2 regions of the Rhizobacter sp. P5_C2 genome follow, and region 1 is predicted to be linked to the other one. Evidence: predicted binding sites of a transcription regulator. Region 1 holds the regulator's gene; the other holds the start of a gene.
The links. The regulator FliA, encoded in region 1, starts transcription of late flagellar genes. The targets are predictions, from matches to a motif close to CTAAAGTTTNNNNNNNNNNNGCCGNTA.

Region 1 (14,020 bases):
AGCACGGTGCCGCCAACCTCGGCCTGATCACGCTCGACGCCTACCGCGTCGGCGCCCACGAACAACTGCGCGCCTATGGCCGCATCCTCGGCGTGCCGGTGCACACCGCGCACGACCGCGCCTCGCTCGAAGACCTGCTGGAACTGCTGGCGGCCAAGAAGATGGTGCTGATCGACACCGCCGGCATGGCGCAGCGCGACAGCCGCACCCGCGAGCTGCTCGACATGCTGGCCCACCGCTCGATCCAGAAGCTGCTGGTCGTCAACGCCGCGGCACAGGGCGAGACCATCGAGGACGTGATGGTGTCGTACCGCGCCGCCGCCTGCAAAGGCATCGTGCTCTCGAAGCTCGACGAAGCCGTCAAGCTGGCCCCGGCGCTCGACGCGCTGATCCGCCACAAGCTGAAGGTCGTCGGCGTCGCCAACGGCCAGCGCGTCCCCGAAGACTGGCACCGCCTGTCGGCCCACGCGCTGGTGCATCGCGCACTGCGGGCCAACACCGGCACCGCCTACCGCATGGATGCCGACGACGTGAACCTGATCTTCACGGCGCGCCAGCCGGCGCTGCGCACGCGCGGCTCGCTGCACGCCTGATCGATCGTTCGATCAAACACGAACAGCCCCCCTAGCCTCGTCCTCAGCGCCCCATGCACGACGCCTTCGACTCCTCGTTCCCGCAAGACCAGGCCCACGGCCTGCGCCAGCTGTTCGGCCAGACGCGCGTGCGTTTCGTGCCGGTGGTGGCCAACCCGAACATGGCGTTCGGCGGCGTGATGCTGGAGCGCCTGTGCACCGCCTTCGGCGAGCTCGGCGCGCACGTGCTGGTGATCGACGCCTCGGACCGCGCGCCGGCCCCGGCCGAGCTGACGGCCGTCGGCCTGACCGGTTGCGTCGAGCCGCTGTCGCACCAGGTGTCGTACCTCGCCGCGCGCGGCCTGCCGATCCGCTATGTGGATGCGCACGGCAGCACCGCCAACTTCCTGCAGGCCGCAGCCGATGCCGCGCCGCATGCCGACGTGGTGCTGGTGCATGCCACCGAGACCGACCTGTGCCGGCTGTTCATGCGCAGCGAGGCCCGCCCGCTGCTGCTGGCCGACGACCGCCCGGCCAGCGTGACCCATGCCTACGCCGCGATGAAGCTGCTGACGCAGCGCGCCGGCCTGATGGTGCACGACCTGCTGCTCGGCGCCGCCCCCCATTCGCCGCGCGCCGAACGCATCGCGCAGCAGATCGCTTCCTGTGCCGATGGCTTCCTGGGCGCCGTGCTGCGCGACTGGATGCACGTCGATCCCGCGTCCGACGTCAACGACCCGCCCACCCCGGCCCTGCGCCGCTGGGCCCGTGACGTGCTGCAGCCTGCCGCCGCTGAAGTTGCCTATGCCACCGGCTTTCCGGTGCGTCGCGATTTCGCGCAGCAGGCCCTGAACTGAATTCCCCCGGAGCTGACCCCATGTATACCGCCAAAGGCCAACTCGACGTTAACTCGATGCTCAAGCAGTACAGCTCGCTGGTGCGGCGCCTCGCTCACCAGATGATCGCGAAGCTGCCTGCCAACGTCGAGATCGACGACCTGATCCAGGTCGGCATGATCGGGCTGACCGACGCGCTGAGCCGCTTCGACGCGGCGCAGGGCGTGCAGTTCGAGACCTTCGCGACGCAGCGCATCCGCGGCGCGATGCTCGACGAGCTGCGCGGCAACGACTACCTGTCGCGCGGCACGCGCAAGCAGCAGCGCACCATCGAATCGGCGGTGCACAAGCTCGAGCAGAAGCTCGGCCGCGCGCCTGCCGAAAGCGAGATCGCCCGCGAGATGGGCATCACGCTGCCCGAATACCAGGAACTCCTTGGCAAGGTGCGCGGCACCCAGCTGGTTTACCTGGAGGACATGTCGGGCGACGATGGCGACAATGATTTCCTCGACCGGCACGTGGCCGACGAAGGGATCAACCCGCTTGCGCAGCTGCAGGACCAGCGCATGCGCCAGGCCCTGGTCGACGGCATCAAGACGTTGCCGGAGCGCGAGCAGTACGTGATGAGCATGTACTACGAGCACGACATGAACCTGAAGGAAATCGCGGCCGTGCTGAAGGTGACCGAATCGCGCGTCTGCCAGCTACACAGCCAGTCCATCGCCCGCTTGCGCGTCAAGCTGCGCGAGTGGTGATCACCGAGACCGAGACACCATGTTTGCAATGTTCAGGAAGGGACGCGAGCAGTCGCCCAACGAGCCGATCGAGCCCGTCGTGACTGCAGCAGCCGGCGAGCCCGACCTGCGGGCCGCGGTGCAGTCGATCGGCAAGCAGGCGTCCAGCGTCGGCCGTGATGCGGCCGAGGTGCGCGGGCTGCTCGACGACGCCAGCAAGGTGTCGGCCCGCCAGGCGCAGGCCGTCGTCGCGCTGGTCAGCCAGCTGAGCGAGGTCACGCGGGCGCAGCAGGCGATCGGCGATGTCACGGCCGGCAGCCTCGATGCGGTCGGGCGTGCGCGTGAGGCGGTCGAAGCGGTCGGCACCGAGGTGGCCGGCATCGTCGACACGCTGCGCGAGGTGGCCGCGGCCGCCAGCGAGATCACGCAGATCGCGCTGCAGACGCGGCTGGTGGCGTTCAACGCCTCGGTCGAGGCCAAGCGCGCCGGCGAGGCCGGGCGCGGTTTCGGCGTGGTGGCCGATGCGGTGAAGGACCTGGCCTCGAAGGTCGAGGGGTCGTCGAAGGCGATCATGAGCACCGTGGGCGTGCTCGACACGCGCATCGGGGCCTTGTCGCGCGAGATCCAGGCCAAGCCGGGCGAAATCAGTCAAGGCGGTTTCCACAAGGCGCTGGCCGATGTGGAGGCCGGGGTCGCGAGCATCACTGCCGCGGCGACGCAAAGCCGCGAGATCTGCGGCGGCGTCAACCTGCAGATGGGCGTGATGCAGTCGGAGATCCAGCAGACCACCGCGGCGCTCGACAACGCGATGCGCCGCAGCGAGGCCTTTTTGAAGGTGTCGGAGCACCTGATCGAGCTGGTGGCCGAATGCGGCATCGAGACCGAAGACACGCCGTTCATCCAGGCCGCGATGGAAGCGGCCGCGCAGATCGGCAAGCTGCTCGAGGATTCGCTGCGCACCCGCACGATCTCGCCGGCCGACCTGTTCGACGAAGCCTACAGGCCGCTGCCGGGCACCAACCCGGCGCAGCACGCGACCAAGTTCATCGAGCTGGCGGACAGGCTGTTCCCGCAGGTGCAGGAGCGCGTGCTGACGCTGAGCCCGAAGGTGGTGTTCTGCATCGCGGTCGACCGCAACGGCTACGTGGCGACGCACAACAAGAAGTACTGCCACCCGCAGCGCGGCGACCTGGCCTGGGACACGGTCAACAGCCGCTACCGCCGCATCTTCAACGACCGCACCGGGCTCGCTTCCGCGCGCAACCAGCGCCCGTTCCTGCTGCAGACCTACCGCCGCGACATGGGCGGCGGGCAATTCGTGCTGCTGAAGGAAGCCGCCGCACCGATCACGGTGCAGGGGCGGCATTGGGGTGGGGTGCGGGTGGCGTTCAACTTCTGATCTATTGCTTGTCGACGTGAACCCGGCATTTCTCGCCGTTGAGTCGGTCGATATTTTCCTTGGTGTCGCCGTCTAAACTCATGCTTCCCAGGTATATGTGCTTGGGATGAAGGCTGGTTTTGCTGTAAATGGCCTTCCAGAGCCAATCCTGATCTGTCAAGCCGTTGCCTTCCAGCATTATTCTTGTGATGTCGAGCGCAAGAAGACTCTCAAACGCCACGCGATCCTGCCGGCTCAACCCGGTGTTGCTGAGATTGAGTTCGACGTCTCTGTGGCGGGCATGGCTCAGCGATTCGCAAATTGATTTCGCCTCGCGATCGCCCAAATTTTTCTGCCCTCCCAGATTCAGCTTGATCGGGTGCATGCGCTTCTCCAGATCACGCATGAAATTGGATACTGCAGTGAGATCTCCCCTGCTGAGGGGGCCGATTCTCTCGGCGCTCAGCTCAAGAGATGAATCCCTCAAGAGGAGATAGTGAAGATAGGTGGCGGTGATTGGCAGGCGATAAATCTGCTTGCCTTTCGGCAAGATCTGGCGCAGAAAATCCCCCTTCCTGCGATCTATCGGGGAAGAACCGGAAACGTCGGGTGACAACTTTTTCCCCGAGTATTCGAGCAATGCAGTGAATTCATCTTCTGACAGCTGCTGAACCGATTTGATGAAATTGACGGGATCCTGTTCCTCTGGCTGCTCAGCGATGAGTTTGTCCAGGATTTTTACAGTGGCACCGTTGATGACCTGGCTGATGGGGGCGGCAATGGCCGAAGCAGCTTTCACCGTTGCGGATCGTTGACTCTGGGTGCCATCGGTCTCGCTGGATGTGCTGGTTTCGAAGGCTGTCCTGACCGTGAGCGCTGCCTCGCGTTTCAATTTTTCATTTTTGCGCGAATGAATTGGCGCCTGCGCTTGTTTTTCATCATCTTTGGCGACTGTGCGTGAGCGGGGCGACTTGAAACAACGAAACATGGCCTGGTTCCTGGCTGAAGATTGAACGAGGGAATCTGCATTTCAATCTCCCTTTGCCTGGATCTCGGCAGTGACCAAACGTCTGATTGAACAAGCTGAATCCGCTGGAGATCAGGTGAGTGACATCCCGAGCGAAATCGATCCACGCAAGGTTCGTTTGTTCAGAGGGCGGGGACTCGATGAGCGCCTCGGTTTCGACGGCTTGGTATCGTCCTGCCTTCACGAAGGAGAGTTCGCCGCATGATCTGGCCGCTGCCCGCTCTGCTCGCCTGGGCCTTGGCCTGGGCGCTCTTCCTCGGGCTGCAGCGCGCGGCCGTGCCGCTCGGCGTCGCGCTGCTGCTGGCCACCGCGCTCGGCGGTTTGCTCGCACTGCTGCCGATCGTGGCGGCCACGCGCTGGCGCCGGATCTTCGTCGCACTCGGTTTCCCGCTGTCGTTGCTGGCGTCAGGCCTCGCCGGGGCATTGCCCGCCTGGGCGTGGCTGCTGCCGATGGGCGCGCTGCTTGCCCTCTACCCCGTTCACGCCTGGCGCGATGCGCCGGTCTTCCCGACGCCGCGCGGTGCGCTGCGTGGGCTGTCGGCGCTCCTGCCGCTGCCCGATGGCGCACGCGTGCTCGATGCCGGCTGCGGGCTGGGCGACGGGATGCGGGAGTTGCACGCGGCGTATCCGCGGGCGCTGCTCGACGGCATCGAATGGAGCTGGCCCGTCAGGCTGCTGTGCGGCCTGCGCTGCCGGCTGCGGCGCATCCCGGCGCGCGTGGTGCGCGGCGACATCTGGAAGGCCGATTGGTCCGGCTACGAGCTGGTCTACCTGTTCCAGCGGCCGGAGAGCATGCCGCGCGCCGTCGCGAAGGCGCAGACGGAGATGCGCCCGGGGGCGTGGATGGCGAGTCTGGAGTTCGAGGCGCAGGAACTGCGCCCGGTGGCACGGCACATCTGCCCGGATGGGCGGCCGGTGTGGCTGTATCAGGCGCCGTTCAAGGCGCGCTGAACATGAATCAGGCCTGGACGAACCCGCGGCTGCCGCGGTCGGCAGGGCCGTTCGCGGAATACACCGCCGCCGGCCGCTCGCGCGGCATCAGCACGTCGATCGCGCGATCGAGCGCCGCAGTGGCACGCGCCAGCGATTCGCGCTGTGCCGCCACCAGGCCGCCGGCCAGCGCCAGGCGCTCGCGCAACGGGGTGGGCACCGGGCCGCTGCGGGCCGCGCGGGTGAAATGATCGACCGCGCGCGCCAGCGAGCGGTGCAGTTCGGTCGCATGCAGGTCGATCGCCGCGCTGTCGCGCGTGCGAAGCGCCTCGCCCAATGAGGCGAGTTGCGTCTCGACCGCGCCGAGGGTGGCCTCGAGTTCGGGCGAGGTTTCGTACGCGGGAATCACCGGCTGCTGCATGACGAACGGGTGGCCAGGGGCCGTTGAAGAAATCGAGACAGAGACCGAGACAGAAAGCCGAACCGCTGAACGATCAGTGGCCCAGCACTTCCCGGGCGTTGGCGATCAGCTTGTCGGCGATGGCTTCCGGATTGACCTTGAAGCTGCCGTTGTCGATCGCGTCGGAAATGCGCTTGACCTTGTCGGCGTCGAAATCGGCCGAGGCCGAACCCGCGCCGGTCAGCGACGACGCCGCGCTCGACAGCGAAACGGTGGTGCTGGCTTCGGGGGCCGCGGCGCCGACAGCCGGGGTGGCCTGTTCGGTGGGCTTGGCGGTCGTCCCTTGCTTTTGCGTGGTGCTGCCGACCGCCTGGGTGGGGGCCGCAGCTTCTGCGTGATTGCCGATCTTGATGCTCATGAAGGACTCCTTGGGTCGGGACACTGGGCCCGGCCTTTCAACATGCACGGTGTATCGGCCCGCCCGTTGGCGACTTGAGGGCTATCGCCCGAATTGTTGACCCTGGGACGGTTTTTCACAATGCGAGTTCCAACTGGTGTTCCGCGACCGCGACACCCGTCACGAGACGGCCGCTTTCGGTGCGCACGCGCGCCGGCTGGCCCTCGATGCCAGCGGTCACTGCTTCGCCCGAGCCCGCCACTGCGTAGCCGTCGCCGACGGCCCGGATGCGCACGGTGTCGCCCGGGGCGAACCATTGCCGGGCCTTCAGCGTGGCCTGGCGCACGCCCTGGCCGACCGACACCGAGCGGGCCAGCACGCGCCCGACCAGCGCCGAGGCGTCCGTCAGCGCCGGGCTGGCCTCTTCGGCGAGGTCGACCTCGGTCTCCCGGACATCGCCGGCCGCCAGCACCTGGCCGCCCGGCATCGCCTGGTTCATGACCAGCGCCTTGCCCCAGACCTTGACGGTCACCGGCAGGTAGATGTTCCACGGCGTCGCACCCTGGGTGCAGCGCAGCCCGACCCGGGTCTTGCCCCAAAGCCGGGTGTTCGGCGTCAGATAAGCCTGGACCTGCTGGCAGGGCGCGAGGCGCAAGCGCGCATCCATCGGTCCGGCGACGACCTCGACACGGCCCGGCAGCGCCGGGTTGTTGCCGAGCTGGGCCTGCACGAAGCTGAGCGCCTGCTGTTCCAACGGTGATGACGCAGCGGGCGCTGCCGCCCCGGCCGCAAAGGCGGCGCCGCCCATCGCCACGCAGGCGACGAAAGCGATGAAGGCAACAAGGGCAGGGGCTTTGTTCACGTCTCGACTGTAGGAGCGTGCTGCCGTGGGCAAGCGTCCGAAATGGCGGACAAACCGGCCGCTATTCCCGCTTATGTTTCAGAAGGCGCTGCCCACAATCCTTTCACATCGCCCATGGCCTCGGCACCCACCGAGGCCACGGACCGAAAGGAAACGCCGCCATGCTGAACACCCTGACCAACTCGCTCGACTTCCAAGGCTCGGCGCTTGCGCTGCGCTCGGAGCGCCAGCGTCTGATCGCCAGCAACATCGCGAACGCCGACACGCCGGGCTACGTCGCCCGCGACATGAACTTCGCCCAGGCGCTGCGCGAAGCCACCGGCAGCCAGCAGAGCGCGGCCGTGCCGACCACCACGCAGGCCGGCCACATCGGCATCGACAGCGGCCTGACCGGCGCGCGCGCCGAATCGAACCTGCTGTACGCGACCCCCAGCCAGACCAACCTCGACCGCAACACGGTCGACATGGACCGCGAGCGCGCCAACTTCGCCGACAACTCGGTGCACTACGAAGCGACGCTGCGCTTCATCAACGCCAACGTGCGCACGATGCTCGAAGCGATCAAGGGGCAATGATGAGCATGTTCCAGATCTTCAATGTCTCCGGCAGCGCGGTCAGCGCGCAGTCGCAGCGCCTGAACGTGGTGGCGTCGAACCTCGCCAACGTCGACACCGTGGCCGGCCCCGATGGCCAGGCCTACAAGGCGCGGCAGGTCACGTTCCAGACCGAAATGATGGGCCAGCTCGGCCAACCCGGCGGCCCCGCGGCGGCCGGCGTGAAGGTGAGCACGATCACCGAGGACCAGACCCCCGGCCGCAAGGTGCACGACCCGAAGCACCCGCAGGCCGATGCCGAGGGCTACGTCACGTACAGCAACGTCAACGCGGTCGAGGAGATGGTCAACATGATCTCGGCCTCGCGCTCGTACCAGAACAACGTCGAGGTAATGAACACCGCCAAGACCTTGCTGATGAAAACACTGCAGATGGGCCAGTGAGCCTGCCTGACCACGAAAGCACCCCATGGCCGTCGACACCGTCACCAACAACTACGCCGCGCTGAACACGAAGTCGTCCACCGACACCAGCGCCACCACCGCGGCCGAAAGCTCGGAGCGCTTCCTGAAGCTGCTGGTCGCGCAGATGCAGAACCAGGACCCGCTGAACCCGATGGACAACGCGCAGGTCACCAGCCAGATCGCGCAGATCAACACCGTCAGCGGCATCGAGAAGCTGAACGGCACGGTCGGCGGCCTGTCGACCCAGTTCCTGCAGATGCAGGCGGTGCAGGGCGCCTCGCTGGTCGGCCGCGAGGTGATCGTGCCGGGCAACAAGATGGACATCGCCGACAAGGTCGGCACGGGCGGCTTCCAGATCGATGCGGCCGCCGACAACGTGAAGGTCGAGGTGCAGAACGCCGCCGGCCAGACGCTGCAGACGCTGAACCTCGGCGCGCAGAGCAGCGGGATGAACACCTTCGAGTGGGACGCCGGCGCCTACGACAACACCAGCGGCATCACCTTCAAGGTGACCGCGATGAGCGGGGCCAACACCCTCAAGAGCACCGCACTGATGCGTGACAAGGTCAACGCGATCAGCACGGCCAACAACACCCTGGTGCTGGACCTCGAGAAGGCCGGCGGCGTCACCTACGACCAGGTCAAGGCATTCAACTAAGAAGGACACCACCATGGGCTTCCAGCAAGGTCTCTCCGGTCTGAACGCTTCGAGCAAGAACCTCGAAGTCATCGGCAACAACGTCGCCAACGCCAACACCTTCGGCGCCAAGGCCTCGCGCGCCGAGTTCGGCGACATGTACGCCGCCGCGATGAACGGCTCGGGTGCCAACAACATCGGCATCGGCGTGAACCTGGCGGCGGTGACGCAGCAGTTCACGCAGGGCAGCATCACCACCACCGAGAGCTCGCTCGACGTCGCGATCAACGGCTCGGGTTTCTTCCAGCTGAACGACAACGGCACCACGGTGTACTCGCGCAACGGCCAGTTCCAGGTCAACAAGGACGGCTTCATCGTCAGCAACGGCGGGCTCAAGCTGATGGGCTACAAGGCCGACGGCACCGGCACCATCCAGCCCGGCCAGGCCGTGCCGCTGCAACTGCCCACCGCCGGCATCGACCCGGCCGCGACGAAGGAAATCACGCTCGAGATGAACCTCGATTCGCGTGCCGCCACCACGCTGCCGGCGACCACGCCGCAGATCAACCTGACGGACGCGAAGACCTACAACAACGCGACCTCGCTGACCGTCTACGACGCGAAGGGCCAGGACGTCGCGCTGACCTACTACTTCCAGAAGGCCGGCACCGACCAGTGGAACGTCTACGTGACGGCCAACGGCACCTCGCTGGCGGTCGACGGCGCCGGCGACCCGGCCCCGGTCACGACGCTGCAGTTCCCGACCAACGGCGGCAACCCGACCGCCCCGGTGGGCGCGGTGACGCTCGACATCCCGGCGACCACGAACGCCGCCGGTGCCGAGACGCTGGCGATCCCCGGCGTGCAGCTCAACCTGGGCAGCGCGACGCAGTACGGCGCCGGCTTCGGCGTGACCGACCTGAAGCAGGACGGCTACGCGCCGGGCCAGCTGTCGGGCCTGTCGATCGAGGACAACGGCATCGTGATGGCGACCTACTCGAACGGCCAGTCCAAGCCGGCCGGCCAGATGGAGCTCGCGAACTTCCGCAACGCGCAAGGCCTGAAGCCGATGGGCGGCAACAACTGGATGCGCAGCTACGAGTCGGGCGACCCGATCCTGGGCGTTCCGTCGGAAGGCAACATGGGCGTGCTGCAGTCGGGCGCGCTCGAGGAATCGAACGTCGACCTGACCGCCGAGCTCGTCAACATGATGACCGCGCAACGCACCTACCAGGCCAACGCGCAGACCATCAAGACGCAGGACCAGGTGTTGCAGACGCTGGTCAACCTGCGCTGATCGACACGCGAACCACCCAGCGAGCTGAGGAGCTGCCATGGACCGCATGATCTACCTGTCGATGTCGGGCGCGAAGGCCATGATGCAGCGCCAGGACACGCTGTCGCACAACCTCGCGAACGCGTCCACGCCGGGCTTCAAGTCCGAGCTGGCGGCGTTCCGCGCGGTGCCGGTGCTGGGCAGTGGCGCCAGCACCCGCGTCTATGCGCTCGAGACCACGCCCGGCTACGACGCGACGCCGGGCCCGGTCACGGCCACCGGCCGCAACCTCGACGTGGCGGTGAAGGGCAACAGCTGGCTGTCGGTGCAGGCACTCGACGGCACCGAGGGCTACACCCGCGGCGGCTCGCTCGACATCAGCGCCGACGGCACGCTGACCACGCGCAGCGGCCTGCCGGCGCTCGGCGACGGCGGCCCGATCCAGGTGCCGGCCAACACCGAGATCTCGATCGGCGCCGACGGCACCGTCAGCGCCAAGGGCATCGACGGCAAGATCACCGCGGTCGGCAAGCTGAAGCTGGTGACCGCCACCGAAGACACGCCGCTCGAACGCGGCACCGACGGCCTGTTCCGCTCTGCCGGCGGCGACCTGCAGGCCGACCCGAATGCCCGCGTGCAGGACGGCGCGCTCGAAGGCTCGAACGTCAGCCCGATCGAGACCATGGTGTCGATGATCGCCGCGGCGCGCCAGTTCGAATCGCAAATGAAGATGCTGCAGACCGCGGAGGGCGACGAGAAAGCCGCCGCGCAGCTGCTGTCGATGAATTGACCTCCACCGAACCTGAAGGAACCCCACCATGTTGAATTCACTGTGGACGGCCAAGTCCGGCATGGAGGCCCAGCAGGCCCAGCTGGACGCCATCTCGCACAACCTCGCCAACTCGGCCACCAACGGCTACAAGAAGTCGCACGTGGTGTTCGAGGACCTGATGTACCAGAACCTGCGCCAGGCCGGCTCCAACAGCAGCGAGCAGACCACGCTGCCCACCGGCTACCAGGTCGGGCTGGGCACGCGCGCGGTCGCGACCTCGCGCAGCTTCAGCCAGGGCAACCTGCAGCAGAGCGGCAACACGCTGGACGTGGCGGTGCGCGGCAGCGGCTTCTTCGAGATCCAGATGCCCGACGGCACCAACGCGTACACCCGCGACGGCTCGTTCCAGGTCGACGCGACCGGCAAGCTGGTGACGAACAACGGCTACACCGTGCAGCCCGGCATCACGATCCCGGCCAACGCGCAGAGCGTGAGCATCGGCAACGACGGCACCGTCACGGTGACGCTGCCGGGCCAGTCGGCGCCGCAGACCGTCGGCCAGATGCAGCTGACCAACTTCATCAACCCGGCCGGCCTCGAGCCCAAGGGGCAGAACCTGTTCACCGAGACGGCGGCGTCCGGCACGCCGAGCGCCGGCACGCCGGGGCTGAACGGCCTGGGCTTGGTGCAGCAGGGCTTCGTCGAGACGTCCAACGTCAACCCGGTCGAGGAGCTGGTCTCGATGATCCAGACCCAGCGCGCCTACGAGCTGAACTCGAAGGCCATCACCACCTCCGACCAGATGCTCCAGAAACTGAGCCAACTGTAAAGACCGTCATGAAGAGACTTGCCCTCCTGGCCGCGCCGGCCCTGCTCGCCGGCTGCAGCACGCTCTATCCGCTGCCCAAGGTCGACGTGGCCGAGCCGACGCGCGCGCGTCCGGAGGCGATCGCGGCACCGTCGGTCAACAACGGCTCGATCTTCCAGTCGGGCCAGTACCGGCCGTTGTTCGAGGACTACCGCGCCCGGCTCGTCGGCGACACGCTGACGGTGCAGATCGTGGAAAAAGTCTCGGCCAGCCAGAAGAGCACCAGCACGATCGACAAGAGCGGCGCCGTCGCCGCCGGCGTCAGCGCGCTGCCGCTGGTGAACCCGAATGCGCTGCTGCGCTCGAATGCCGCCGGCAACTCGTCGAACACCTTCGCCGGCAAGGGCAGCACCGAGAACACCAACGACTTCTCCGGCATCATCACCGCGACCGTGACGGAAGTCCTGTCGAACGGGCACCTGGTGGTGGCCGGCGAGAAGCAGATCGGCGTGAACCAGAACGTCGACGTGCTGCGTTTCTCGGGCCAGGTCGACCCGCGGGCGATCCAGCCGGGCAACAGCGTCGCGTCGGCGCAGATCGCCAACGTGCGCATCGAGCACCGCGGCCGTGGCGCGCAGGCCGATGCGAACGGAATAGGCTGGCTCGGGCGGTTCTTTTTGAACGTTCTGCCCATTTAAGTTTGCTCAGAATCGGTTTCATCCTGCGATGAAGCCGATATGCAAACCAACCACACCACCGTCACCGAAAAGCTCCTGCGGCTGCTGATCAGCCTGACGGTCGTCGCGTCCAGCGCGGCACTGTGGTGGCCGATGCCCTCGCAGGCGGCCCGCATCAAGGAAGTCGCCGCCGTGCAAGGCGTGCGCGCCAACCAGCTGGTCGGCTACGGCCTCGTCGTCGGCCTCGACGGCACCGGCGACCAGACCACCTCCACCCCCTTCACGCAGCAGAGCCTGAACGCGCTGCTGCAGCAGATGGGCGTCACCGTGCCGCCAGGCACCACGATGCAGGTCAAGAACGTCGCCGCGGTGATGGTGACGGCGCAGTTGCCGCCGTTCGCGCAGCCCGGCCAGACGATCGACATCAACGTCTCGTCGATGGGCAATGCCAAGTCGCTGCGCGGCGGCACGCTGATCGCGACGCCGCTGAAAGGCGCCGACGGCCAGATCTACGCGCTCGCGCAGGGCAACCTGATCGTCGGCGGCGCCGGCGCCTCGGCGGCCGGCTCCAAGGTGCAGATCAACCACCTGAGTGCCGGCCGCGTGCCCGAGGGCGCGACGGTCGAACGCGCGGTGGCCACGCCGCTGAACCAGGGCGAATTCCTGCAGCTCGACCTGAACGCCAGCGACTTCAGCACCGCACGCGAAGTGGCGCGCACGATCAACGCGAAGATGGGCGCCGACACCGCGCACGCGATCGACGGCCGCGTCGTGCGCGTGCGCATGCCGGCCTCGCCCGATGCGCGCGTGGGCTTCCTGGCCGACATCGAGAACCTGCCGGTGGAATTGGCCGCGCCGGCCGCCAAGGTGGTGATCAATGCGCGCACCGGCTCGGTGGTGATGAACCAGACCGTCACGCTCAGCGCCTGCGCGGTCGCGCACGGCAACCTGTCGGTGACGATCAGCACGACGCCGGTGATCAGCCAGCCAACGCCGTTCTCCAGCGGCGGCAGCACCGTTGCGAAGGAGAAGGCCGACATCACGATCAAGCAGGAGGCCGGCGCACTGATCCAGCTGCCGGCGAGCGCGAAGCTGGCCGACGTGGTGAAGGCGCTGAGCGCGCTCGGCGCGACGCCGATGGACCTGCTGGCGATCCTGCAGGCGATGAAAAGCGCCGGTGCCCTCAACGCTGAACTCGAGGTGATCTGATGGCGATCAACCCGACCCAACCCGGCCTGCAGAGCCAGAGCCTGGCGAGCGACACCAAGGGTGTCGACGCGCTGCGCTATGCCGCCTCGAAGGACCCGAAGGCCGCGATCAAGGAGACCGCGAAGCAGTTCGAGGGCATCTTCATGCAGCAGCTGATGAAGAGCATGCGGCAGGCGACGCTCAGTTCGGGGATGCTGGAGAACTCCGGCACGCAGATGGGCACCGAGCTGCTGGACACGCAGCTCGCGCAATCGCTGAGCGGCCGCCCGGGCGGGTTGTCGGAGATGATCGCGAAGCACCTGGAGCGCCAGCTCGGCGAGCCGCTGGCCAACATGGCCAAGGACGCGGCCTCGGCGCAGACGGTGGCCGCCACCGGCCAGACCGGCACCGCGCCGCTGCCGGCCGCGCTGCAGGGCAAGGAGCGCCAGGTCGGCTTCCTGAAGCTGCACGACAGTGCCGCGAAGGCGGCCGAGGCCGAGACCGGCAT
Region 2 (15,778 bases), on a different contig from region 1:
GAAGGCGGGCGATTGGGCGAAGGCCGAGCACGCCTTCCACCGCGCCAGCGAGCGCAGCCCGCGCGACACCGTCTACCTGCTCAACCTCGCCCGCGCGCAGATGAAGAACGGCGCGCACGACAAGGCGCTGCAGAGCGCGCAGTCGGCGCTCACGCTGAAGCCCGACGATGCGCTGGCCCGCATGATCGCGGCCGACTGCCTGAGCGCGCAGCACCGCTACCAGGAAGCCGCGAACTGCCTGCAGCAGCAGCCCGAGCAGACGCCGCGCAGCGCCGAGTACTACCAGAACCTCGGCGAAGCCCTGTTCAATGCCGGGCAGCACCAGGCCGCAATCGCCGCGCTGTTCGAGGCGCTGTCGCGCAATGTCGATCACGCGCTGTCGCACTACCGACTCGGCCTGGCGTTCAACGCGCTGGGCATGAAGCAGGAAGCGACCGAATGCTTTCGCACCGCACTGATCCTCGGTCTGGGCGGCGGCGACCTGGCCGCGCAAGGGCTGCTCGCCTTCGTCGAGCGCGAGCTGTGCCGCTGGCAGAACGCGCAGGCCGACGTGGCCGCGCTGCAGCGCCTGGCCGCTGCGCTGCCCGATGACGCGGCCAGCTGGGCATCGGTCTTCGCGCAGGTCACGGTCACCGACGACCCCGTCATCCAGCGCCGCGTCGCGCGCTCGTGCTGGCGCTTCCAGACGCGCCGCGTCGAGGCCTTCGCCCCCGTGGCCCCGCGCCCGCTGCCCGCACGGCTGCGCGTGGGCTTCGTATCGGCCGATTTCCACCAGCACGCCACCGCCATCCTGATGGCCGAGGTGTTCGAGAAACTCGACCGCAGCCGCTTCGACATCACCCTTTATTCGCACGGCCCGGACGACGGCAGCCCGATGCGTGCGCGCCTGCGCGCCGCCGCCCGCTTCGTCGATGTGGCCCGGCGCAGCGACCTGGAGGTCGCGCAGCAGGTGCGGCACGACGCGGTCGATGTGCTGGTCGACCTGAAGGGGCATACGCGCGACGGGCGGCTCGCGATCTTCGCCCACCGCGCCGCGCCGGTGCAGCTCAGTTTCCTCGGTTTCCCCGGCACGACCGGGGCGACGCCGGCCGACGGCATCGACTACTTCGTCGGCGATGCGATCGTCTCGCCGCTCGCGCACGCCGGGCACTTCAGCGAGAAGCTCGCGCTGATGCCCGGCTGCTACCAGCCGAACGACCGCCAGCGCCCGCTGCCCGGCCCGTACAGCCGCGCGCAGGCCGGCCTGCCGGAAGAGGCGCTGGTGCTGTGCGGCTTCAACCAGCCGTTCAAGCTGTCGCCCGAGGTGTTCGACGTCTGGTGCCGCCTGCTGCACCGCCTGCCCGGTGCCGTGCTGTGGCTGCTGCAATGGAACGACCACTCGCCGGCGCAACTGCGCGCCGAGGCCGCCGCGCGCGGCATCGACCCGCAGCGCCTGGTGTTCGCGCCGAAGATCGGCCTGCGCGAGCACCTGAGCCGCCTCGCGCTCGCCGATCTCTTCATCGACACCTGGCCTTGCAACGGCCACACCACCGCCAGCGACGCGCTGTGGGCCGGCGTGCCGGTCGTCACCTATGCCGGCGAGACCTTCGCATCGCGCGTGGCCGCCAGCCTGCTCGATGCCGTCGGCCTGCCGCAACTGGCCTGCGCGACGGTGGCCGACTACGAGGCCCGTATCTTCGAGCTGGCCGGCGACGCCCCGGCGCGCCAGGCCTTGCACCAGCACCTGGTGGCCGCGCGCGACACCGCGCCGCTGTTCGACAGCGAGACCTGGACCCGCGATTTCGGGCGCCTGCTGTGGGCAGCGGCCGAGCGCTGGTCGCAGGGGCTGCCGCCTGACCACATCGTCCTCGCCGCCGAGAATCCGCAAGGAGCCCGCGCATGAATGCCCTGCCCGCCATCCACCTGTGCATCGTCCAGCCCGCGGGCTACGTGCATTCGCTCGGCTTCCTCGACCAGGCGCGCTACTTCCGCCACCAGTTCCGCCGCATGGGCGCGGAGGTGAGCCTCGCGAAGAACCGGCTGCGCCATGACGCGGTCAACCTGGTGTTCGGTGCCCACCTCGGCTTCGACGCCACGCTGCGCGAGCGCCACACCTGCATGTTCGTGAACCTCGAGCAGCTGGGCCGCGACGGCGCACCGGTCGGCGACGACTACCTGAAGCTGCTCGCCGGCTCGGCGGTCATCGAGTACGACGCCGACAACATCGCTGCCTACACGAGCCATGCCGACGACGTGCCGGTGTTCCCGCTGCTGTTCGCGCCCTACCTGAAGCCGGCGCAGGCCGTGCCGCTGGAGGATCGCCCGATCGACCTGCTGTTCATCGGCAGCATGAACCCGCGCCGGCTCGAGATGCTCCAGCGCATCGAGGCGAGCGGCCGGCGCGTCGCGAAGTTCGACCACCCGCTGTACGGGCCCGAGCGCGACGAGGTGATCCTGCAGGCCAAGGCGGTGGTCAACTTGCACTTCTACCCGACCAGCCGCTTCGAGCAGGCACGCGTGTCGCACTGCCTGTCGCTGGGCACGCCGGTGCTGTCCGAACGCCGGCCGCAGACCCGCCCGCACGAGGCCTTCGAGGACTGCGTCAGCTGGTTCGACGAAGCCAGCCTGGAGCAGGTGTTCGGCCAGCACTTCGGCACGCCGGCGTTCTTCGACGAGGCGCGCGCGCAGCTGCAGCGCTTCGAGGCCAGCGACCCGATCGAGGCCTATGCCGACATCCTGGCCTTCGCCGCCGGCTACGCCCGCGTGCACCAGGAGCGCCGGCCGCAGACGCCGTGGCAGCCGGCTCGCATCAACCTCGGCTCGGGCAAGGACTACAAGCCGGGCTGGCTGAACATCGACATCCTCGACCGCGCCCAGCCCGACCTGGTGCTCGACCTCGGCCAGCCGGTGCAATGGCCGCACCGCGCGAGCTCGTCGTACGGCGGCGAGATGCTGCTGGACGCCGGCAGCGTCGACCTGATTTTCGCGAACAACGTGCTCGAGCACGTGCCCGACCTGCCGACGCTGATGGGCAACTGCCTGGCGCTGCTGAAGACCGGTGGCCAGTTCATCATCGAGGTGCCGTACGAGCACGCGGCGACCGCCTGGCAGGACCCGACCCACCTGCGCGCGCTGAACGAGAAGTCGTGGCTCTACTACACCGACTGGTTCTGGTACCTCGGCTGGTTCGAGCACCGCTTCCAGCTGGCGCAGTTCCACTACCTCGACGACGCACTGCGCGAATGCCCGAAGGAGCGCGCCGCCTTCATGCGCGTCGTGCTGGTCAAGGTGGAAACCTCGCTGCGCGAACGCACCACCGCCCGGGTGATGCGGGCCGATTTCGCGCTGCCGGACGACCTGTCCGAGAGCTATGCGGCCGATCTGGCAGCCATTTCGGCCTGAACGACCCCTCCCCCGTCCTCGAGAGACCGCCCAGGCGGTCTTTTTTTTGTTCTGTGACAAGCACTTGCGTTCGGGCGTCAGCTTCCCTGGCAGCCGTGTAGGAATTTGCCTGACAGGGGGCATGGAAAAAGCTGGACTCAAGCCACAGAACTGACCTGATGTTTGGGTCCAGATCGCTTCTTCACAATCCGTTCCACGTTGAGACAAGTAGCAAGCAAACCGCAACACACACAGAGGAACGAGACATGAACGCCGACCAAATCCTGACCGAAATCCGTGAAGCCAACCTGTCGTACCTGATGCTGGCGCAGAGCCTGATCCGCAGCGACCGCGAGCAAGCCCTGTACCGCCTGGGCATCAGCGACGAAAGCGCATCGCTGATCGGCCTGCTGACGCCGGCGCAGATGATGAAGGTGGCTGCGAGCAACACGCTGCTGTGCCGCTTCCGCATGGACGACGACCTGGTCTGGGGCCTGCTGACCAACCATGGCAAGACTGCTTCGAACGACACGACGAGCCGCCTGCACGCCAGCATCCTGATGGCCGGCCGCCACCACGAAGCCGCCTGAGTTTCGCGACCGCCGCAGCCGACACACACCACAAGATTCCGGAGAGAGACATGACCCGCACCAAGAGCATCCTGACCGAAGCCAAGCAGATCGATCGCGCTGTCACGCTGATCAACCTGGGTGCCCGCCTGCAGGTGCTGGAGTCTGAAACCGACCTGTCCTACGAGCGCCTGCTGCGCTTGTACAAGGAAGTCTCCGGCAAGTCGCCGAGCAAGGGCCAACTGCCCTTCTCCACCGACTGGTTCATGACCTGGCAACCGAACATTCATGCCTCTCTGTTCCTGAACATCCACGAATACCTGAACAAGGTGGCCGTGATGGACGAGATCGACGTCGTCATCAAGGCTTACCAGCTGTACTCCGAGCAGACCCAGGCGCAGGGCCTGGAAGCGCTGCTCTCGGTGACCCGTGCGTGGCGCCTGGTCAAGTTCGTCGACAACGGCATGTTGACGATGACCAAGTGCTCGAAGTGCGGCGGCCATTTCGTCAGCCACCCGCACGAGATTTCGAAGCATTACGTGTGCGGCCTGTGCAACCCGCCGGCGCGTGCCGGCAAGGGCAAGGCCACTGGCGGCATCCAGATGCATTGAACGGCTTGTGCGCTCAAGTCGACCGCAAGTTGGTCGATAACCTCTCAACGATTTCTGTTCCCTGGGTAGTGTGAGTTAGCGACTTTTGTTTTCTTGATCTCCTCCTGGCGCTGAAAAGTGCTTTCAACGGGTCCTTCGGGGCCCGTTTTTCTTTGTCAAGTGATCGACGACCCCGGATTGGCATCCGGGCTACGACGATGCGAAGCGAGTCGCGTGGAGGGCAACAATCCCAATCAAGGGGCGATGTGCAGCGGGGTGGCCGTGTTATCCGCAGCGGGCCAGAACGAACCGCATGGTGTTGCATTCAGGCTCTTTGCTTTGGTTACTTTCATTTGAGCCCCAATGAAAGTGACTCGCCCGCCGGGGCGAGACCCGGCAATGCCACGCAGTGCAGAAGCCCCTCGCGCAGCGAGAGAAGCAATTTCCCAGCGCTGTTCGAGCGATTGCCGAACCCCCGCCACGCCCACACTCAAGTGACTGGGATGAGGGCCGATAACGGTCCGAGACCGCGCCGACAGGTGCACCCCCCAAAAACACGGAACAGCCTGGAACATGTTCGTCCTCATCGGTTACGCGGTTGCCCTCGGGTGCATCTTCGGCGCCTATGTCCTGCACGGCGGGAACATGGGCGTGATCATCCACGCGCTGCCGACCGAGCTGATGGCGATCCTGGGCGGCTCGCTCGGCGCCTTCGTCGTGAACAACCAGCCGAAGGTGCTGAAGGCCACACTGGCCGCCCTGCCGGCGCTGCTGAAGGGCTCGAAGTACTCGAAGGCCCGCTACATGGAGCTGCTCGCGCTGCTCTACGACATCCTGCAGAAGGCGCGCAAGGAAGGCCTGATGTCGATCGAGAACGACGTCGAGCGCCCGCACGAATCGGCCCTCTTCAAGAAATACGCGACCGTGGGCAACGACCACCACGTGGTCGAGTTCATCACCGACTACCTGCGCATGATGGTCTCGGGCAACCTGAACGCCCACGAGATCGAGAGCCTGATGGACAGCGAGATCGACACCCACCACCACGAGGCGCATGCGCCCGCCGCGGCGATCGCCCGGCTGGCCGGCGCGCTGCCGGCCTTCGGCATCGTCGCCGCGGTGCTGGGCGTGGTCAACACGATGGGCTCGGTGGGCCAGCCGCCCGCGATCCTCGGCGGCATGATCGGCTCGGCGCTGGTCGGCACCTTCCTCGGCATCCTGCTGGCCTATGCGGTCGCGGAGCCGCTGGCCGGGCTGATGGAACAGAAGAACGACGAGAACGGCAAGGAGCTGCAGTGCATCAAGACCACGCTGCTCGCGAGCATGCAGGGCTATGCGCCGCAGGTGGCGGTGGAGTTCGGCCGCAAGGTGCTGTATTCCGCCGACCGCCCGACCTTCGCCGAGCTCGAAGGCCACGTGAAGGGCAAGAAGTGAAGGACGCTCTGTAATGGCCGGCGATTCGAAGAAGCTGCAGCCGATCATCATCAAGCGCATCAAGAAGGGCGGCCACGGCGCCCATGGCGGTGCGTGGAAGATCGCCTATGCCGACTTCGTGACGGCGATGATGGCGTTCTTCCTGCTGATGTGGCTGCTCGGCTCGACCACCGAGGGCGACAAGAAGGGCATCGCCGACTATTTCCAGGCGCCGCTGAAGGTGGCGTTGCTGAGCGGCGGCAGCGGCTCGGGCGATTCGTCGCACGTGATCAAGGGCGGCGGCACCGACCTCACCCGCAGCGGCGGCCAGGTCAAGCGCGGCGACACCGCATCGCGCAGCACCATCAACCTGGCCGCCGTCAAGGCCGAGCAGCGCCAGGCCGAGGCCCAACGCCTGCAGGCGCTGAAGCAGCATGTGGAAGACGTGCTGGCCGGCAACCCGAAGCTGGCCGCGCTGAAGTCGCAGATCCGGCTCGACATGACGCCGGACGGCCTGCGCATCCAGATCGTCGATGACCAGAACCGGCCGATGTTCGACAGCGGCAGCGCCCTCGTCAAACCCTACATGCGCGAACTGCTGCACGAGATCGGCAGCGTGCTGGCCGAGGTACCGAACCGGCTGACGCTCGAAGGCCACACCGATGCCGCGCCGTTCGGTGGCGGCGAGCGCGGCTACAGCAACTGGGAGTTGTCGTCGGACCGCGCCAATGCATCGCGCCGCGAGCTGCTGACGGGCGGCTTGCCCGAGGACCGGATGCTGCGGGTGCAGGGGCTCGCATCGAGCGCGCTGTTCGACCGCAGCGACCCGTTGAGCCCGTCGAACCGGCGCATCAGCATCATCGTGATGAACCGCGAGGCGGAGGACCGCTTCTTCCAGAACACGCCGTTGGCGCCGGAGCCTGAAGCCCCGGCCGCCGAGGGGGCCGCAACGCCGCCCTCAACTTCCACCGCCAGTGCCCGATAACAGCCGCAAGCAGCCGTTTCCAGGCTCCATCCCGTACCCACCGCCCCAAGCGCAGCGAGGACTCTCATGAGCACCGATTTGAAATTCCTGATCGTCGACGACTTCTCGACCATGCGCCGCATCGTGCGCGGTCTGCTGAAGGAAATCGGCTACAACAACGCCGAAGAGGCCGAGGATGGCGCGGTGGCGCTGAACATGCTGAAGAACACGAAGTTCGACTTCGTCGTCAGCGACATCAACATGCCGAACATGAACGGCTTCGAGCTGCTGTCGGCGGTGAAGGCCGACGCGAGCCTGAAGCACCTGCCGGTGCTGATGGTGACGGCCGAGGCGCGCAAGGAAGACATCGTGCGGGCGGCGCAGGACGGCGCGGCCGGCTACATCGTCAAGCCCTTCACGAAGGCCACGCTGGAAGAAAAAGTCCAGAAGATCATGCAGAAGCTGGCCACTGCGGCCTGAGCCTGCACGCCCCAACCGAAGGACGCATCATGAAGATGGACACGATGGCCACCCTGGCCCCCCCGGCCCACCCGACCCACCCGACCCCCGCAGCATCGCCCGAGGTCTTCCAGCAACTCGGCGTGATCACGCGCCAGCTGCACGACACGCTGATGCAACTGGGCGTGATGCCCAAGCTGCGGACCGCGGCCGACAACCTGCCGGATGCACGCAGCCGCCTGAACTACATCGCCGAGAAGACCGGCGATGCGGCGAACAAGGTGCTGAACTCGGTCGACCAGGCCAAGCTGGAGCACGCGACGATCGCCGGCGACACGCGCCGCATCGCGGCGGCCATCGTGGCGGACCCGGTGAAGGCCGTGGCCTCGGGCTCGGTGATGAATTTCGTCAGTGACGTCGAAGCCGCGACCGCGCGCATCGACAAGCACCTGACCGACATCATGATGGCGCAGGATTTCCATGACCTGACGGGCCAGGTGGTGGCCAAGGTGGTCGCGCTGGCGACGGACCTGGAAGACAGCCTGGTCAAGCTGCTGGTGCAGGCTGCGCCGCCGGAGCAGGTGCAGAAGGTGGAGTCGTCGATCCTCAATGGACCGGTGGTCAACCCTGAAGGGCGGACCGACGTGGTCGCCAATCAGGGCGAAGTGGACGACCTTCTGGCGAGCCTCGGGTTCTGATCTTCACTGCGTGGCATTGCCGGGTCTCGCCCCGGCGGGCGAGTCACTTTCATTTGCCTTGCCAAATGAAAGTAACCAAAGCAAAGGCGCCTCAACCCGAACACCATACGGTTCGTTCTGCACGCCTCGGACAACACGGCCAGGCCGCTGCCAATCCACCCTGATTGGGATTGCTGAGCTTTCTTCTCCACCCAGCTCGCTGCGCATCGCAAGCTGACGCAGCGCCCGCATTGGCGACGATGCGAAGCGAGGCGCCTGGAGACAGCAGGGCAACAATCCCAATCAAGGCACGAGGTGCAGCGGCGTGGCCGTGTTGTCCGAGGCGTGCAGAACGAACCGCATGGTGTTGTATTCAAGCGCCTTTGCTTTGGTTACTTTCATTTGGCAAGGCAAATGAAAGTGACTCGCCCGCCGGGGCGAGACCCGGCTGCAGCCTCACGCAGTGAACAGAAGCCTCATTCGCTCCCAACGAGCCCGTTGCGGATCGCATAGACCGTCATCTCCGAGTTGTTGGAAAGCCCCAGCTTCTCCAGCACCCGCGCCCGATAGACGCTCACCGTCTTCGGACTGAGCATCAGCTCCACGGCAATGTCGGACAAGCGCTTGCCCGACGCAATCATCACCAGCGTCTGCAATTCGCGGTCCGACAACTTCTCGTGCGCCGCCTCCGTGGACGGCGTCGTCAGGCTCTCGACCAGCATCTGCGCGATCTCGGGCGTCACGTACTTGCGCCCCTGCCCCACCGTGCGCACCGCCGCCACGATCGTCGCCGGGTCGCCGCCCTTGTTCACGTAGCCGAACGCCCCGGCCCTCAGCGCCCGGATCGCATACTGGTCCTCGGGGTACATCGACACCACCAGCACCCGCATCGTCGAGCCTTCGTCCTTCAGCACGTGCAGCACGTCCAGGCCGCTGCGGCCCGGCAGGTTGATGTCGAGCACCAGCACGTCGCAACCCCCCGTCGTGCGCAACAACGAACGCAGCTCGGTGTAGTCGCCCGCCTCGCCGATCACCTCGATGTCCGGGGCGTCCGACAAGGTGTCGCGGATGCCGCGCCGGATCAGCGCATGGTCGTCGCACAGAATCACTTTGATCATCAGATGTTCCCCCACACCGTCGGGTCATATGGCGCCGACGGTTCCTCGGCGAGCTCGAAGTCCAGGTCCTCCGTCATCATCTCCAGCGGCACCGACAGGATCAGCGTCGTCCCGGCCGGCCCGCTGCTCAGGTCCACCCAGCCACCCACCGTGCCGGCCCGCTCGTGCAGCCCGCGGATGCCGAACGAGCGCACCTTCGCCAGGTCCTCCTGGTTCAGGCCGCGGCCGTTGTCGCTGATCTCCAGCGACAGCACACCGCCCGCCAGCGTCAGGTCGATCTGCACATGGGTCGCGTGCGCATGCTTGGTCACGTTGGTCAGCGCCTCCTGCGCCGTGCGGTACGCCACCAGCGGCACGCCGGCGGGCAGCGTCAGGTGGTCGTAGCGGCTGCGGAACTCGCAGGCCACGCCGGTGCGCTTCTCGAAACGGCTGGCCATCCATTGCAGCGCCGCCACCAGGCCCTGCTCCAGGATCGCCGGCCGCAGGTTGTGCATCACCCGCTGGCTCGCCTCGATCGCGTGGCTCACCGTCTCGAGCGCCGAATTGACCCGCGCCAGCACCTCCGGCGAATCGGAATGCCGCGCAATCCAGGCCAGGTCGAACTTGAGCGCCGTCAACGAGCCGCCGACGTCGTCGTGGATCTCGCGCGCGATCGCCGCCCGCTCCGATTCGACGCTGGTTTGCAGATGCTGCGCCAGCTCGTGCACGCGCTGCTTCTGCTCGCCCAGCTCGCGGTCGGCGCGCTGGCGCGCCAGCAGCAGCTCGTGCGCCTCGACCGAATGCAGCAGCGCCGGCACCAGCCGCGCCAGGTTGTTCTTCAGCAGGTAGTCGCTGGCGCCGTTGCGCATCGCCTCGACCGCGGTGTCTTCGCCGATCTCGCCCGACACCAGGATGAACGGGATGCTGCGCCCGCTCGCCTTCAGCAGGTCGAGCGCCACCAGGCCCGAAAAGCCCGGCAGGTTGTAGTCGGACACGATGATGTCCCACTCCTGCGAAGGCTCCAGCGCCTGCAGGAACTCGACCTCGGAATCGACCCGTATCGCGTCGACATCGAGCCCGCCGCGGCGCAGGTGGGCCAGCGTCAGGTGATGGTCGAGCTCGGAATCCTCCAGGTGCAGGAGGCGCAGGCGCTGCTCGGCAAGAGGCGGTGACATGGCCCGCAGTATGCCAAGCAACGGGTTCGCAGGTGCCAACTTCGCACGTTCGCGGGAGCCATTCGAATTGGCGGCACTTTTCACCGGTGATTGAGCTAATGCTTTCCCGCCCCCTGCCGAAAATGCCTGACAGATATCACGCTCTGCGCTGGAGCTCCCCTGCGCAGCGCCCCCCATCCCTCACCTTCGAGCGGAGATTCGGATGCAGATGAACGACGCCAACGATGCCGGCATGCCACCCGCCCCCGCGGGCATGGCACTGCTGGCCGCCGCCGACCTGCAGGACCACCTGATGTCGGCCACCAACGATTTGGAACGCCTTCAGACCCTGCTGGCCGACGCGTGCGACACGCTGATGCAACGCTTCTACGGCGCCTCGGAGCAGATCCGCACGCTGCGCGAGCGTCCCCACTCGGGCGACGAAAGCGACCAGGTGTTCAGCGGTGTCATGCAGGACCTGGGCGGTGCGGTCACCGCGCTGCAGTTCCAGGACATGGCGTCGCAGCTGATCCACCACACCAACCGCCGGTTGCGCAATTGCGTCGACCGGCTGGCCCGCGAGGCCTTCGCGGATGACGAAGACGGTGAGACCGTGGTCGAGGAAGCCCCGTTGCGACCCAACCCGGTGACCCAGGCCGAAATGGACGTCGGTTCCATCGAGTTGTTCTAGGCCGCCCTCAAGACTTCAGTCCACCTACCGAAACAGTTTTCGAGAAATCCGGAGAAACCCATGCATTCCATCCTCGCCGTCGACGATTCCGCCTCCATGCGCCAGATGGTGTCCTTCACACTGAAGAGCGCCGGCTACAACGTCGTCGAGGCCGTGGACGGCCAGGACGCCTACGAGAAGACGAGTGGTCGCGACTTCGACCTCGTGCTGACCGACCAGAACATGCCCCGCATGGACGGCATCAGCCTGACGAAGAAGCTGCGCGACAACCCGAAGTTCAAGAGCACGCCGATCCTGATCCTGACCACCGAGTCGAGCGACCAGATGAAGCAGGCAGGCCGCAGCGCCGGCGCCACCGGCTGGCTGGTCAAGCCGTTCGATCCGGCCAAGCTGATCGAAGTCATCAAGAAGGTCGTGCGCTGAGCGCCCCGCGCCCACGCCCGCCTTCTTCGCCACCGACAACATAACGACATCCATCCAGGAGCACGCCATGGGCGAGATGACCTCCGAAGGCTCTCAGCTGAGCGCCGGCATTGACCTGAGCCAGTTCTATCAAGTCTTCTTCGAAGAGGCGGGCGAGAACCTCGACCGCATGGAGAAGCTGCTGCTCGACCTCGACATCGAGTCGGCCGACGACGAGGAGCTCAACGCGATCTTCCGTTGCGCCCACTCGATCAAGGGCGGCGCCGCGACCTTCGGCTTCTCCGACGTCGCCGAGCTGACGCACCAGATGGAGACGCTGCTGGACAAGCTGCGCCGCCACGAACTGGTCCCGACCGCGCCGATGGTCGACGTGCTGCTGCAATCGGGCGACGCACTGCGCGCCCAGCTGGCACGCCACCAGGGCAACGGCGGCGCCGAGCTCGACACGACCGAACTGCTGTTCAACATCCGCGCGATGGTGGCCGGCGAGGCGCCCCCGGCCGCCGTGACCGCCCCTGCCGCCCCGGCCGACAAGCCCAAGGCCGCGTCGTCGGCGATGCCCGCGCCGTCGGCGGCCGGCCATGCCCGCGTGCTCGAGCTGCGCGTCGGTCCGCTGAAGAACCTGACGGACGCCGACAACCTGGTCGAGCTGTTCAAGGAAATCACCGACCTCGGCACCATCGAGCCGCTGGACAACGGCATGTCGGCCGACGGCATGCGCCGTTTCAAGATCTGCACCACCAGCAGCGACAGCGACCTGCTGGACCTGTTCACCTTCCACGTGGCGCGCGAGCAGGTCTCGCTGCTGCCGCTCGGCCCGGGCTACGGCTTCCACGACGGCGCACCGGGGGCCCCGGCCGCCGTCGCGCCGAGCGAGGCCGAGCTCGGCTACGGCTTCTTCGACGACGCCCCGGGCGCTCCGAACAGCGCCGCGGCGCCGGCCGCCGATGCCGCGCCGGCCGCTGACGCCGGCACCTCGGTCGAATCCGCCAAGCCCGCCGCGAAGCCGGTGGCCAAGGCCGAGAAGGCCCCGGCCGCCGCGGTCGAGGCCTCGACGCTGCGCGTGTCGGTCGAGAAGGTCGACCAGCTGATCAACCTGGTCGGCGAACTCGTGATCACCCAGGCCATGCTGGCCCAGAACAGCCAGGGCCTGGACCCGGCGCTGTACCAGCAACTCGCCGCCGGCCTCGCCGACCTGGACCGCAACACCCGCGATCTGCAGGAATCGGTGATGTCGATCCGCATGATCCCGATGTCGATGGTGTTCAGCCGCTTCCCGCGCATGCTGCGCGACCTGGCCGCCAAGCTCGGCAAGAAGGTCGACTTCGTGACGCTCGGCGAAGCCACCGAACTGGACAAGGGCCTGGTCGAGAAGATCACCGACCCACTGACCCACCTGGTGCGCAACAGCTGCGACCACGGCATCGAGACCCCGGCCGAGCGCGTCGCCAAGGGCAAGCCCGAGACCGGCACCATCACGCTGAGCGCGTCCCACCAAGGTGGCTCGATCGTCATCGAAGTGCGCGACGACGGCCGCGGCCTGTCGCGCGAGAAGCTGCTGAAGAAGGCCCGCGAGCGCGGCATCCCGGCACCCGACTCGATGACGGACCAAGAGGTGTGGGGCCTGATCTTCGCGCCCGGCTTCTCGACCGCCGACGTGGTGACGGACGTGTCCGGCCGCGGCGTCGGCATGGACGTGGTCAAGAAGAACATCACCGCGCTCGGCGGCACCGTCGAGATCGATTCGGCCGAAGGCTACGGCATGCGCGTCTCGGTGCGCCTGCCGCTGACGCTGGCCATCATGGACGGCATGTCGGTGGGCGTCGGCGAAGAGGTCTACATCCTCCCGCTGTCGTCGGTGATCGAATCGTTCCAGGTGCAGCCCGACATGGTGAAGACGATCGGCGGCTCGGGCCGCGTGGTCGAGGTGCGCGACGAGTACATGCCGGTGCTGGAGATGGAGCGCGTCTTCAACGTGCCGCGCTTCGACTTCGAGCACGTCAGCGGGATCATGGTGGTGGTCGAGGCCGAAGGCGGCCGCGTCGCGCTGCTGGTCGACGAGCTGCTCGGACAGCAGCAGGTCGTCGTGAAGAACCTCGAGGCCAACTACCGCAAGGTCAACGACGTGTCGGGCGCCACCATCATGGGTGACGGCCGGGTCGCGTTGATCCTGGACGTGGGCAGCCTGGTGCGCCGCTCGCGCCACTGAGTTCCTCCACAGAGACAGCGGCCCGCGCAAGCGGGCCATTTTCCAGAACAACCGGAGCACGGCCATGAAGTTGAATGACGTCCGCGTCGGAGTCCGCCTGGGCGGCGGCTTTGCCGTCACCCTGGCGCTCCTGTGCCTGATCATGATCGTCGGCGTCTGGCGCCTGAGCAGCATCGCCCAGGCCACCCAGCAGATGATGGCCGAGCCGCTCGCCAAGGAACGCCTGGCCGCCGAATGGGCACGCAACGTGTCGATCGGCGTGACCCGCGGCAAGGCGATCGCCAAGAGCCCGGATGCCACGCTCGAAGCGCTGTTCTCCGACGAGGCCAAGGCCTCGACGGTGCGCGGCAACGAGATCGTCCAGGCGCTGAAGGCCTTCCCGACCACGCCCGCCGAGCAGGTGCTGCTCGACCGCATCGGCGAAACGCGCAAGACCTACCTGGTGGCACGCGACGGGATGATGGCGGCCAAGCGCGCCGGCAACACCGAAGAAGCCACCCGCATCTACGACACCGGTTTCCAGGTCGTCGCGCCGGTCTACGTGGCGGTGATGCAGGCCTATGTCGACTACCAGAAGAAGTCGATCGACGACATGGCGAAGCAGATCGATGCCGACGCGCTGCGCGGCCGCCTGCTGATCGGCGTGACCGGCAGCCTGGCGCTGGTGCTGGGCGCCGTGTTCGCCTGGCTGCTGACGCGCTCGATCACCGTGCCGGTGGCCCAGGCGGCGGCACTCGCCGACGCGGTGGCCGGCGGCGACCTATCGCGCCGGGTCACGGCCGAGGGCAGCGACGAGATCGCCGGCCTGATGCGCTCGCTCGGCAAGATGAACGCCAGCCTGCACGACATGGTCACGCAGGTGCGGCAATCGGCCGACAGCATCCAGGTCGCGAGCGGCGAAGTCGCCACCGGCAACCAGGACCTGAGCCAGCGCACCGAACAGACCGCGTCGAACCTGCAGCAGACCGCATCGTCGATGGGCCACCTGACCGGCACCGTCAAGCAGACCGCCGATTCGGCACGCACCGCCAACCAGCTGGCCTCGTCGGCGCAAGGCGCTGCCGGCAAGGGCGGCGAGGTGGTGTCGCAGGTCGTCTCGACGATGAACGACATCCACGCCAGCTCGAAGAAGATCGCCGACATCATCGGCGTGATCGACGGCATCGCGTTCCAGACCAACATCCTGGCGCTGAACGCGGCGGTGGAAGCAGCACGCGCCGGCGAACAGGGCCGCGGCTTCGCGGTCGTCGCCAGCGAAGTGCGCAGCCTGGCCCAGCGCAGCGCGCAGGCCGCCAAGGAGATCAAGAGCCTGATCGACGCGTCGGTCGACAAGGTGGATTCCGGCTCACGCCTGGTGGCGGACGCCGGCCGGTCGATGACCGAGATCGTCGGCTCGGTGCAACGCGTCAGCGACATCATCGGCGAGATCACCTCGGCGGCGTCGGAGCAGAGCGACGGCATCGGCCAGGTCAACACCGCGGTGACCCAGCTCGACCAGATGACGCAGCAGAACGCCGCGCTGGTCGAGGAATCGGCCGCCGCCGCCGAGTCGCTGAAGGAGCAGGCGCTGCGGCTGTCGGGCGTGGTGTCGGTGTTCCGCCTGACGGCTTGACGCGACGCACCTGAAGAACGCGCGCCAGCGCCGTAGTCCCCCCTCATCCCAGGAGCGCTGCATGCAGTTCAGTTTTCGCAACGCCCGCATCGGCACCCGGCTCGGGCTGGTCTTCAGCCTGCTGGTGCTGCTGATGGTGCTGGCCACCGGCTACAGCGCGATCAAGCTGAAGCAGACCACGTCGACGCTCAAGCGCCTGTCGGCCACCGAGTGGCAGATGACGCAGCTGGCGCGCGACTGGAATGCGCAGGCGGCGCTGAACACGCTGCGCGTGACGACCAACGCGCGCCTGGGCACCGGCGAGTTCTCCGACGAGCTGACCAAGCAGTCGAAACTCACCGCGGTGGTCAACGGCGAGACGATCAAGAAGATCGAGGCGCTGGTGTCCGACCCCGAGATGAAGGCGCTGCTCGACAAGGCGGTGCAGGCGCGCAAGGCCGCACTCGCGTTCGATCCGCAGCTCGATGCGCTGAAGAACAACGGCGACTTCGTCGCGCTCGAAGCGCTGCTGGCCGGCGATTTCGACAAGACCCGCAAGGCCTACCAGGTTGCCGTCGATG

Region 2: the regulator FliA is predicted to act here: its motif matches at 5,009-5,035, upstream of motA (flagellar motor stator protein MotA).

What each region holds. Positions count from the first base shown of each region.
Region 1 covers NZ_JBFULV010000103.1:878-14,897, forward strand. The annotation lists partial or broken gene flhF (flagellar biosynthesis GTPase FlhF) at 1-593, shown strand, start outside; gene ACXJLU_RS26975 (MinD/ParA family ATP-binding protein) at 647-1,429, shown strand; gene ACXJLU_RS26980 (RNA polymerase sigma factor FliA) at 1,450-2,163, shown strand; gene ACXJLU_RS26985 (methyl-accepting chemotaxis protein) at 2,183-3,541, shown strand; gene ACXJLU_RS26990 (hypothetical protein) at 3,543-4,508, opposite strand; gene ACXJLU_RS26995 (hypothetical protein) at 4,579-4,752, shown strand; gene ACXJLU_RS27000 (class I SAM-dependent methyltransferase) at 4,749-5,498, shown strand; gene ACXJLU_RS27005 (hypothetical protein) at 5,506-5,898, opposite strand; gene flgM (flagellar biosynthesis anti-sigma factor FlgM) at 5,972-6,295, opposite strand; gene flgA (flagellar basal body P-ring formation chaperone FlgA) at 6,411-7,136, opposite strand; gene flgB (flagellar basal body rod protein FlgB) at 7,298-7,711, shown strand; gene flgC (flagellar basal body rod protein FlgC) at 7,711-8,133, shown strand; gene ACXJLU_RS27030 (flagellar hook assembly protein FlgD) at 8,159-8,812, shown strand; gene flgE (flagellar hook protein FlgE) at 8,826-10,088, shown strand; gene flgF (flagellar basal-body rod protein FlgF) at 10,126-10,857, shown strand; gene flgG (flagellar basal-body rod protein FlgG) at 10,886-11,668, shown strand; gene ACXJLU_RS27050 (flagellar basal body L-ring protein FlgH) at 11,677-12,345, shown strand; gene ACXJLU_RS27055 (flagellar basal body P-ring protein FlgI) at 12,385-13,533, shown strand; gene flgJ (flagellar assembly peptidoglycan hydrolase FlgJ) at 13,533-14,020, shown strand, end outside.
Region 2 covers NZ_JBFULV010000067.1:6,555-22,332, reverse strand. The annotation lists gene ACXJLU_RS22380 (O-linked N-acetylglucosamine transferase, SPINDLY family protein) at 1-1,882, shown strand, start outside; gene ACXJLU_RS22375 (class I SAM-dependent methyltransferase) at 1,879-3,381, shown strand; gene flhD (flagellar transcriptional regulator FlhD) at 3,627-3,950, shown strand; gene flhC (flagellar transcriptional regulator FlhC) at 4,001-4,540, shown strand; gene motA (flagellar motor stator protein MotA) at 5,093-5,953, shown strand; gene motB (flagellar motor protein MotB) at 5,967-6,917, shown strand; gene cheY (chemotaxis response regulator CheY) at 6,984-7,376, shown strand; gene ACXJLU_RS22345 (protein phosphatase CheZ) at 7,406-8,053, shown strand; gene ACXJLU_RS22340 (response regulator) at 8,509-9,150, opposite strand; gene ACXJLU_RS22335 (hybrid sensor histidine kinase/response regulator) at 9,150-10,304, opposite strand; gene ACXJLU_RS22330 (hypothetical protein) at 10,507-10,974, shown strand; gene ACXJLU_RS22325 (response regulator) at 11,035-11,397, shown strand; gene ACXJLU_RS22320 (chemotaxis protein CheA) at 11,465-13,606, shown strand; gene ACXJLU_RS22315 (methyl-accepting chemotaxis protein) at 13,671-15,218, shown strand; gene ACXJLU_RS22310 (methyl-accepting chemotaxis protein) at 15,280-15,778, shown strand, end outside.